Regions from separate parts of the Nocardioides sp. NPDC101246 genome, predicted to be linked through region 2. Evidence: predicted binding sites of a transcription regulator. Region 2 holds the regulator's gene; each other region holds the start of a gene.

Region 1 (2,265 bases), on a different contig from region 2:
TCGCCGGTCTCGGTGCGGGTCCCGTCATCGCGCCGCGGTGAGGCGAACGCCTCCAGGTTGGTCGCGAGCCGGTCCGCGGCCGCATCCGGGACCACCGCTGTGATCCGGGTGGTGCCATCCCCCAGCCGCCGCATCGCCAGGCGGGTCTTCTTCCGGGCGTGGGCCTCCTCGGCCGCCAGCCGGCGGGCTTCTTCGGCTTCGGCGATCTCGGGGGCGATGACGTCGAGGATCCGGCGGCCGAGGCGGCGGAGCTGGGTGGGGTCAAACCGGGCCGCATAGGCAACCAGCGCTTCTTCTGCCTTGACCCGGATCTCAGGATCGAGATCAGCGGGCAGCTCATCGAGGGCGTTGACGATGACGTGGGCTTGGGCGGGGTTGCAGTCCCCGGCGCGCATCGCGGCCGCCACCAGCCCGTAGGTCCGGTCGAGGGCCTCAGCGAGTCGCAGGTCGGCACGCAGGGTCTCGGGGCGTTGGTGGGTGTGGTGATGTAACCAGGCCGCGACATCACGGGCAGCACTCTGGGCAGCGACGTCTTCGGCGGTGGCGAGGACCCGCAGTTCGAGCTCGGCCAGCTGCGCCTTGGCGCGGGCGATCTCGAGCAGCGTGGTGGCCTTCTGGTCGGTGGCCATGAACACCGGGTTCGCTTCGGCGACCGCCTCGAGCGAGGTGGTGATCGCGACCACGGCCGAGAGCACAGGGTGTTGTGGCTGTTGCAGCGTGGTCATCGAAGCGGTCGCCTCCCGACGTACGAACTCAAGGGTTTCTGCCCGTGCAGAATCCCGGTTGGTTCGCTGGTCTCGGAGGCCCGGCAGTACGGGCTATTACTTACCCTCGCAGCTCAGCGTTCACGCCCCTGGTTCCCCTGGAATACGTCTCACTCGTTGTGTCTCGAGTGGAACGCACGCCTCTTGAAGAGGTGGTCGGCCATCACGTTTACGCCTGCGCCGAGCCTACCACACAAAGCAAAACCCATGAACCCAATCAGGGACAGATATCCCCAACCAAACCCAGACCGCTGCTGGAAGGCGCGCAAGACAGCCAAATGGCACCCCACCCAGACACCCTGGTTCGAAATCTCCCAACCCAGACAACGTATTGGCCCCACCCGCGCTGGAACCCAAGCACGAGACCAAACGGACACACGTCCGCTCCCCCACACCCCCGAAAAGGGCAGCCGAACCCGCTACCCTCTGTCACCGATGACCATGACCGAGATCGGCGCAGCCTACGACAGCCGCGCAGCTGAGTACATCGACCTGTTCGGAACGATCGAGCAGCTCGCCGAGCGCGACCGAGAGACGATCACCACCTGGCGAGACACCACGTCCGGCCGTCTCCTGGACGCCGGCTGCGGCCCCGGGCTCTGGAGCCAGGAGCTCACCACGAGCGGCGTACGCGAGGTGGTCGGCCTTGATGCCTCCGCCGAGTTCGTCGCCGCCGCACGAGCGCGGTATCGAGACGTCAGCTTCCAGCGAGCGGACCTCGCCGCGCTCCCACTGGCTGACCGGTCGATCGGCGGCATCCTGGCGTGGTATTCGATCATCCACACCCCACCAGCCGACCTGCCCGCGATCCTGGGCGAGTTCGCCCGTGTCCTCGCGCCCGGCGGATCCGCGCTGATCGGCTTCTTCGACGGCGAGCCCGGCGAGGCGTTCGACCACGCGGTCCACACCGCCTACTACTGGTCGCCCGAGGCCCTCGGCGACCTGCTCGCCCCGCACGGGTTCACCGTCGCGCAGGCGAGGACGCGACAGGACCCGGATGCGCGCCGCCGCCAGGGTGATCTGGTGGCGACGCGCATCAAGTGACCTGTCAGTGCGCCTCAGTAGTGGCGTACGCAGTCGCGCAGGGTGAGCGCGGTCTCCATGGCCGCCGCGGCGGCCTCGTAGCCCTTGTCCTCGCTGGACCCCTCGAGCCCGGCCCGGTCGAGCGCCTGCTCTTCGTTGTCGCAGGTCAGCAGGCCGAAACCGACCGGGACGACATGGTCGATCGCGACCCGGTTCAGCCCGTCGGTGGCGGCGGAGCAGACGTAGTCGAAGTGCGGGGTGCCGCCGCGGATGACGACGCCCAGCGCGACGATGGCGTCGTAGCCCGACTTGGCGAGCGCGGCCGCGGCGACCGGGAGCTCGAAGGCGCCCGGGACCCGGACGACCGTCAGACCGCCGACGGCGGCGTCCTTCAGGGCACGCTCGGCGCCGTTCAGCAGGCCGGCCATGACCTCGTCGTGCCAGCGCGCGGCCACGACGGCGACCCGCAGGTCGCTCG
Region 2 (2,265 bases):
GTCACCCGGAGGTTCTCGGTGGGTGTGTTGTACGACCCGTACTCGCTGGTGGCGTAGTCGTTGTCCAGGACGCAGTAGGCCGTCGCGGCGGTCTTGGAGACCTTCGTCTCGGGCGCGCAGTAGCCGTAGTAGCCCTCGTCGTAGAGGTTCTCCAGGTAGATGTCGACCTTGCCCGGGGTGACCGACTTGTCGGCCGCGGGCTTGCGGTAGCCCGCCTGCACGTAGAGGTTGTGGACCTTCGTGACCACGTCACGGACCTGGGTCGCGTACGCCGTCGAGGCGCGGTCGCCGCCCTTGCCCGGCGTGTAGTGGACGCAGACCACGTCGCTGCAGGTCTGGGTCGCGGTGCGGGGGCGGGCGAGCAGCTCACGCGCGGCCGCCTTGTTGGAGCCGTCCAGGGCGTCCTTGGCGTTCCACAGGTCGGTCAGCGCGATGGTCGCGTCGGGCCGGCCGGCGATGTGCCGCCCGGGCACGACCTGGCGGGCGCCGCGCACCGACTGGTTGCGCTTGACCTTCTTGGCCGCGGCGAGCGCCTCCCGGGCCACCTTCTCCGTCACCGGCTGCTCGGCGCTGGTGTCACCGCCGGTCCTCACCGAGGTCGCCGGGGTCGAACCGGTTGCGGGCATGGTGGCGACGAATGTCGCGGCGACCATGCCTGCGATCAAGACGAGGGAGCGTTGTTTCCGGTTGATCCGGCGGACAATGTTTCGCATGAGATACCAGACGTTCGGGAAGGCAGACCTGGGCAGTCTAAGCGCAGAGCGCCGCTGTGTCCGGCGGACACGGCCTAGACCTGCTGCGTGACGCGATGGAGCCGGTTGCTTCCGGTTGCCGTGGCGGGTGGAGCGTGGGTCGAGCATGCTCGGCTCGAGCAGGTGGACGAGACGCAGCCGCCGGCCCTGACAGGGCCGGCGGCTGAAATCACGCAGTGTTCCCGGGCCGTTCCCCGGGGCGGGCTCAGAGGCTGCGCAGGACCGCAGTCACCTTGCCGAGGATCGTGGCGTGGGTGCCGTCGATCGGCTCGTACGCAGCGTTGTGCGGCAGCAGCCAGACCTTGCCGTCCTTGCGGGACAGCGTCTTGACCGTGGCCTCGCCGTCGATCAGCGCGGCCACGATCTCGCCGTTCTCGGCGGTCGGCTGCTGGCGCACGACCACGAAGTCGCCGTCGCAGATGGCCGCGTCGACCATCGAGTCACCCGAGACCGAGAGCAGGAAGAGGTCGCCGTTGCCGACCAGCTGCTTGGGCAGCGGGAAGACGTCCTCGACGCTCTGCTGGCTCGAGGTCTCCTCGGCCAGGATCGGGCCACCGGCCGCGATCCGCCCGACCAGGGGGACCATGGCTGCGTCGGGGTTGGGGTTGATGTCGGCCTCGGCGCTGATCGTCGAGTCGGGCTCCTCGCCGGACATGGCCTTGCGGTGGGCCATCACCTCGGGGAGGAAGACCTCGAGGGCGCGCGGTCGCTTCGGATCCTTGCGGATCAGACCACGCTGCTCCAGCGCACGGAGCTGGTGGGCGACGCTGCTCGTGCTGGTCAGCCCGACCGCGGCGCCGATCTCGCGCATGCTGGGCGGGTAGCCGCGCTGCTCGATGCTGTCGCGCAGGTGAGCGAGGATGCGCTGCTGACGCGGCGTGAGCCCGGTCGCGTCCGGCGGCCCGTCGGGCAACTCGCGGACGCGGCTCTTCTTCGAACCGCCTGATCCGGTGCCTGTCTTCTGCGTGGTCATGTCACCACATTAGTCCCTCTGGCACCACGACATCAAACATTTGTTCGACCTCGTGGGCGGCGCGTGTCGGCGTTCGAAAATTCTGGGCGTCGCTACTTGCGTTGTTCGAACACGTGATCTACCTTCGAACATGTGCTCGATCGAACACGTGATCGAGAGACTTGTGATCAGGAGGCCGTGAGATGAGTGCAACAGTCTATGTGCTGCCCGTAGCCGAGCCGCCCCGTCCGGTGCGGGAGGTGCGTCGCTCGACCGTTCGGCTCACCCGTCGCGGACGAGTCGTCGTGTTCGCATTCGCGCTCGTCGTGCTCTTCGGGATCGCGTTCATCGGAGCGCGGGTGGCGTTCGCCGTGGAGGGTGGTGCCGAAAAAAGCCCCGCTCCCTCCGCCCACACGATGGTCGTCAGCGATGGCGACACGCTCTGGGACATCTCCTCGAAGGCCGTCGCCGGCAGCGACGCTTCGATTCGGGAGATGGAGCAGACGATCAAGGAGCTCAACAGCCTCGAGTCCTCGATGCTCGTGTCCGGCCAGACCCTGA
Region 3 (2,265 bases), on a different contig from region 2:
GGTCGAGGGTCTCCAGCATCTGACAGAACGCGCGTCCCAGGCGACGGTCGTAGGGCAGATACTCACCGGTCTCGGCACGGGTGCCGTCCTCGCGCCGCGGTGACGCGAACGCTTCCAGGTTGGTCGCGAGACGGTCCGCGGCCGCATCCGGGATGACCGCGGTGATCCGGGTGGTGCCATCCCCGAGCCGCCGCATCGCCAGGCGGGTCTTCTTCCTCGCGTGGGCCTCCTCGGCCGCCAGCCGGCGAGTTTTTTCCGCCTCGGCGACCTCCGGGGCGATCACGTCGAGGATGCGACGGCCGAGGCGGCGGAGCTGGGTGGGGTCGAACCGGGTCGCGTAGGCGACCAGGGTCTCTTCGGCCTTGGTGCGGATCTCGGGGTCGAGCCCGGCGGGGAAGTCGTCGAGGGCGTTGACAATCACCTGGGCCTGCGCCGGGTTGCACGCCCCTGTGCGCATCGCGGCCGCGACCTGGTGGTAGGTCCGGTCGAGGGTCTCGGCGAGGCGGAGGTCGGCACGGAGGGTCTCCGGGCGTTGGTGGGTGTGCTGATGCAGCCAGGCCGCAACATCACGGGCAGCACTCTGGGCAGCGACGTCCTCGGCGGTGGCGAGCACCCGGAGCTCGAGCTCGGCCAGCTGCGCCTTGGCCCGCGCGATCTCAAGCAGCGTAGTGGCCTTCTGCTCGGTGGCCATGAACACCGGATTGGCATCCGCGACACCATCAAGGGCGCCGGTGATCGCGACCAGTGCCCCCAGTACGGGGTGTTGTGGTTGTTGCAGCGTGGTCATCGATTCGGTCACCTCCCGACGTACGAACTCAAGGGTTTCTGCCCGCGCAGAATCCCGGTTGGTTCGCTGGTCTCGGAGGCCCGGCAGTACGGGCTATTACTTACCCTCGCAGCTCAGCGTTCACGCCCCTGGTTCCCCTGGATTACCCCACCCCCGTTGTGTCTCGGGTGGAAGGGCACGCCTCTTGAAGAGGTGGTCGGCCATCACGTTTACGCCTGCGCCGAGCCTACCACACAAAGCAAAACCCAACCCAATCAGGGACAGATATCCCCAACCCAACCCCGACCGCTGCTGGAAGCCCGCAAGACAGCCAAATGGCACCCAACCCAGACACCCTGGTTCGAAATCTCCCAACCCAGACCACGTATTGGCCCCACCCACGCTGGAAGGCAAACCATTCAGCCCGCCACCGCAGCACGAGCCATCACAAGGCGGTCCGCGCAGCGTACGGGCATGGTCCGCCAGTAGTAGGGGAACGTCATCAGCGCGATGAAGAGCGCCCAGCCCCGAGCGCGGAGCCAGGTGGCGTCGTCGAGATCGAGGAGCGCGCGGAACGAGTCGCGGCCGGCGGCGTCGAGGAGCTCCCAGGCGCAGATCAGATCGACGGTCGGGTCGCCGACGGATAGGGCCCCGAAGTCGAGTACGGCGGTGAGACGGCCCTCGCGAGACAGCAGGTTCTCGGCGAGCAGGTCCCCGTGGACCCAGCGTGGCTCGGCGTCGGCCGGGGGCAGGGCCATCACCTGCTCCCAGACGGTCTCGACCGCGTCCAGGTCCAGGTCCAGGTCGAGCTCGGCGAGCTCGCGACACTCCTCGAGGCGGAACCGCACATCGGCGTCGAAGCCGGCGATCGGCTCGCCGCGGTACCAGCGCAGATCGGGATCCTCGAGCGCCTCCTGCGGCACCTCGGTACGCCGGAGCCCGGTCACGACCCCGGCCAGGTCCGCGGCGGTCACGTCACCGGCGCCCGGTCCCGGCTTCTCGCCCTCGAGCCAGCGCACCACGCTCCAGCGCTCGGGGTAGCCGAACCCCGGCTCGCCGACCGCCGTCACCTCCGGCGTCGCCACCGCGAGGTTGGCCGCGAACCCGGGCAGCCGGCGGGCTTCCTGCGTGATCGTGGCCGATCCGCCGGGCTGGCGGGGGAGGCGTACGAGATGCTCCTCGCCGAGCCGGAAGAGCCGGTTCGTCGACCCGGTCGAGTCCAGCGGGCGGAGGGGAAGCTCTGCGTACGCGGCGAGGTCCCGCCTCAGCAGGGACCGCACCAGGTCCTCGTCGATCATCAGCTCGTCGTCGTGCATCGCGGCGTTCATCGGGAGCGAGCCAACCATGTCGGCGCCCCGCGGCGCGCATGATTTTCGCGGGCGTCAGACGAGGGTGAGCGAGACGAGGGCGCGGTCGCCGACCTGGAGGTCCTCGCGGCGGCGTACGTCCTTCTTGATCGGCAGCGCATAGCCCTCCTGACCTGGGAAGACCGAGGTCCG

The links. Region 2 encodes LexA, which represses DNA repair genes until DNA is damaged. Its sites were predicted from a motif close to TCGAACANNTGTTCGA; they were not measured.
Region 1: a site for LexA is predicted at 909-924, ahead of ACIRON_RS15160 (DUF222 domain-containing protein). Genes of this name have one in related genera too.
Region 3: a site for LexA is predicted at 972-987, ahead of ACIRON_RS30285 (DUF222 domain-containing protein). Genes of this name have one in related genera too.

What each region holds. Positions count from the first base shown of each region.
Region 1 covers NZ_JBIWNX010000007.1:195,855-198,119, reverse strand. Annotated here, with positions in the region: gene ACIRON_RS15160 (DUF222 domain-containing protein) at 1-725, opposite strand, end outside; gene ACIRON_RS15155 (class I SAM-dependent methyltransferase) at 1,200-1,808, shown strand; gene ribH (6,7-dimethyl-8-ribityllumazine synthase) at 1,823-2,265, opposite strand, start outside.
Region 2 covers NZ_JBIWNX010000018.1:88,774-91,038, forward strand. Annotated here, with positions in the region: gene ACIRON_RS26645 (MXAN_6640 family putative metalloprotease) at 1-653, opposite strand, end outside; gene lexA (transcriptional repressor LexA) at 958-1,725, opposite strand; gene ACIRON_RS26655 (LysM peptidoglycan-binding domain-containing protein) at 1,908-2,265, shown strand, end outside.
Region 3 covers NZ_JBIWNX010000027.1:26,513-28,777, forward strand. Annotated here, with positions in the region: gene ACIRON_RS30285 (DUF222 domain-containing protein) at 1-787, opposite strand, end outside; gene ACIRON_RS30290 (aminoglycoside phosphotransferase family protein) at 1,186-2,112, opposite strand; gene ACIRON_RS30295 (DUF1905 domain-containing protein) at 2,149-2,265, opposite strand, start outside.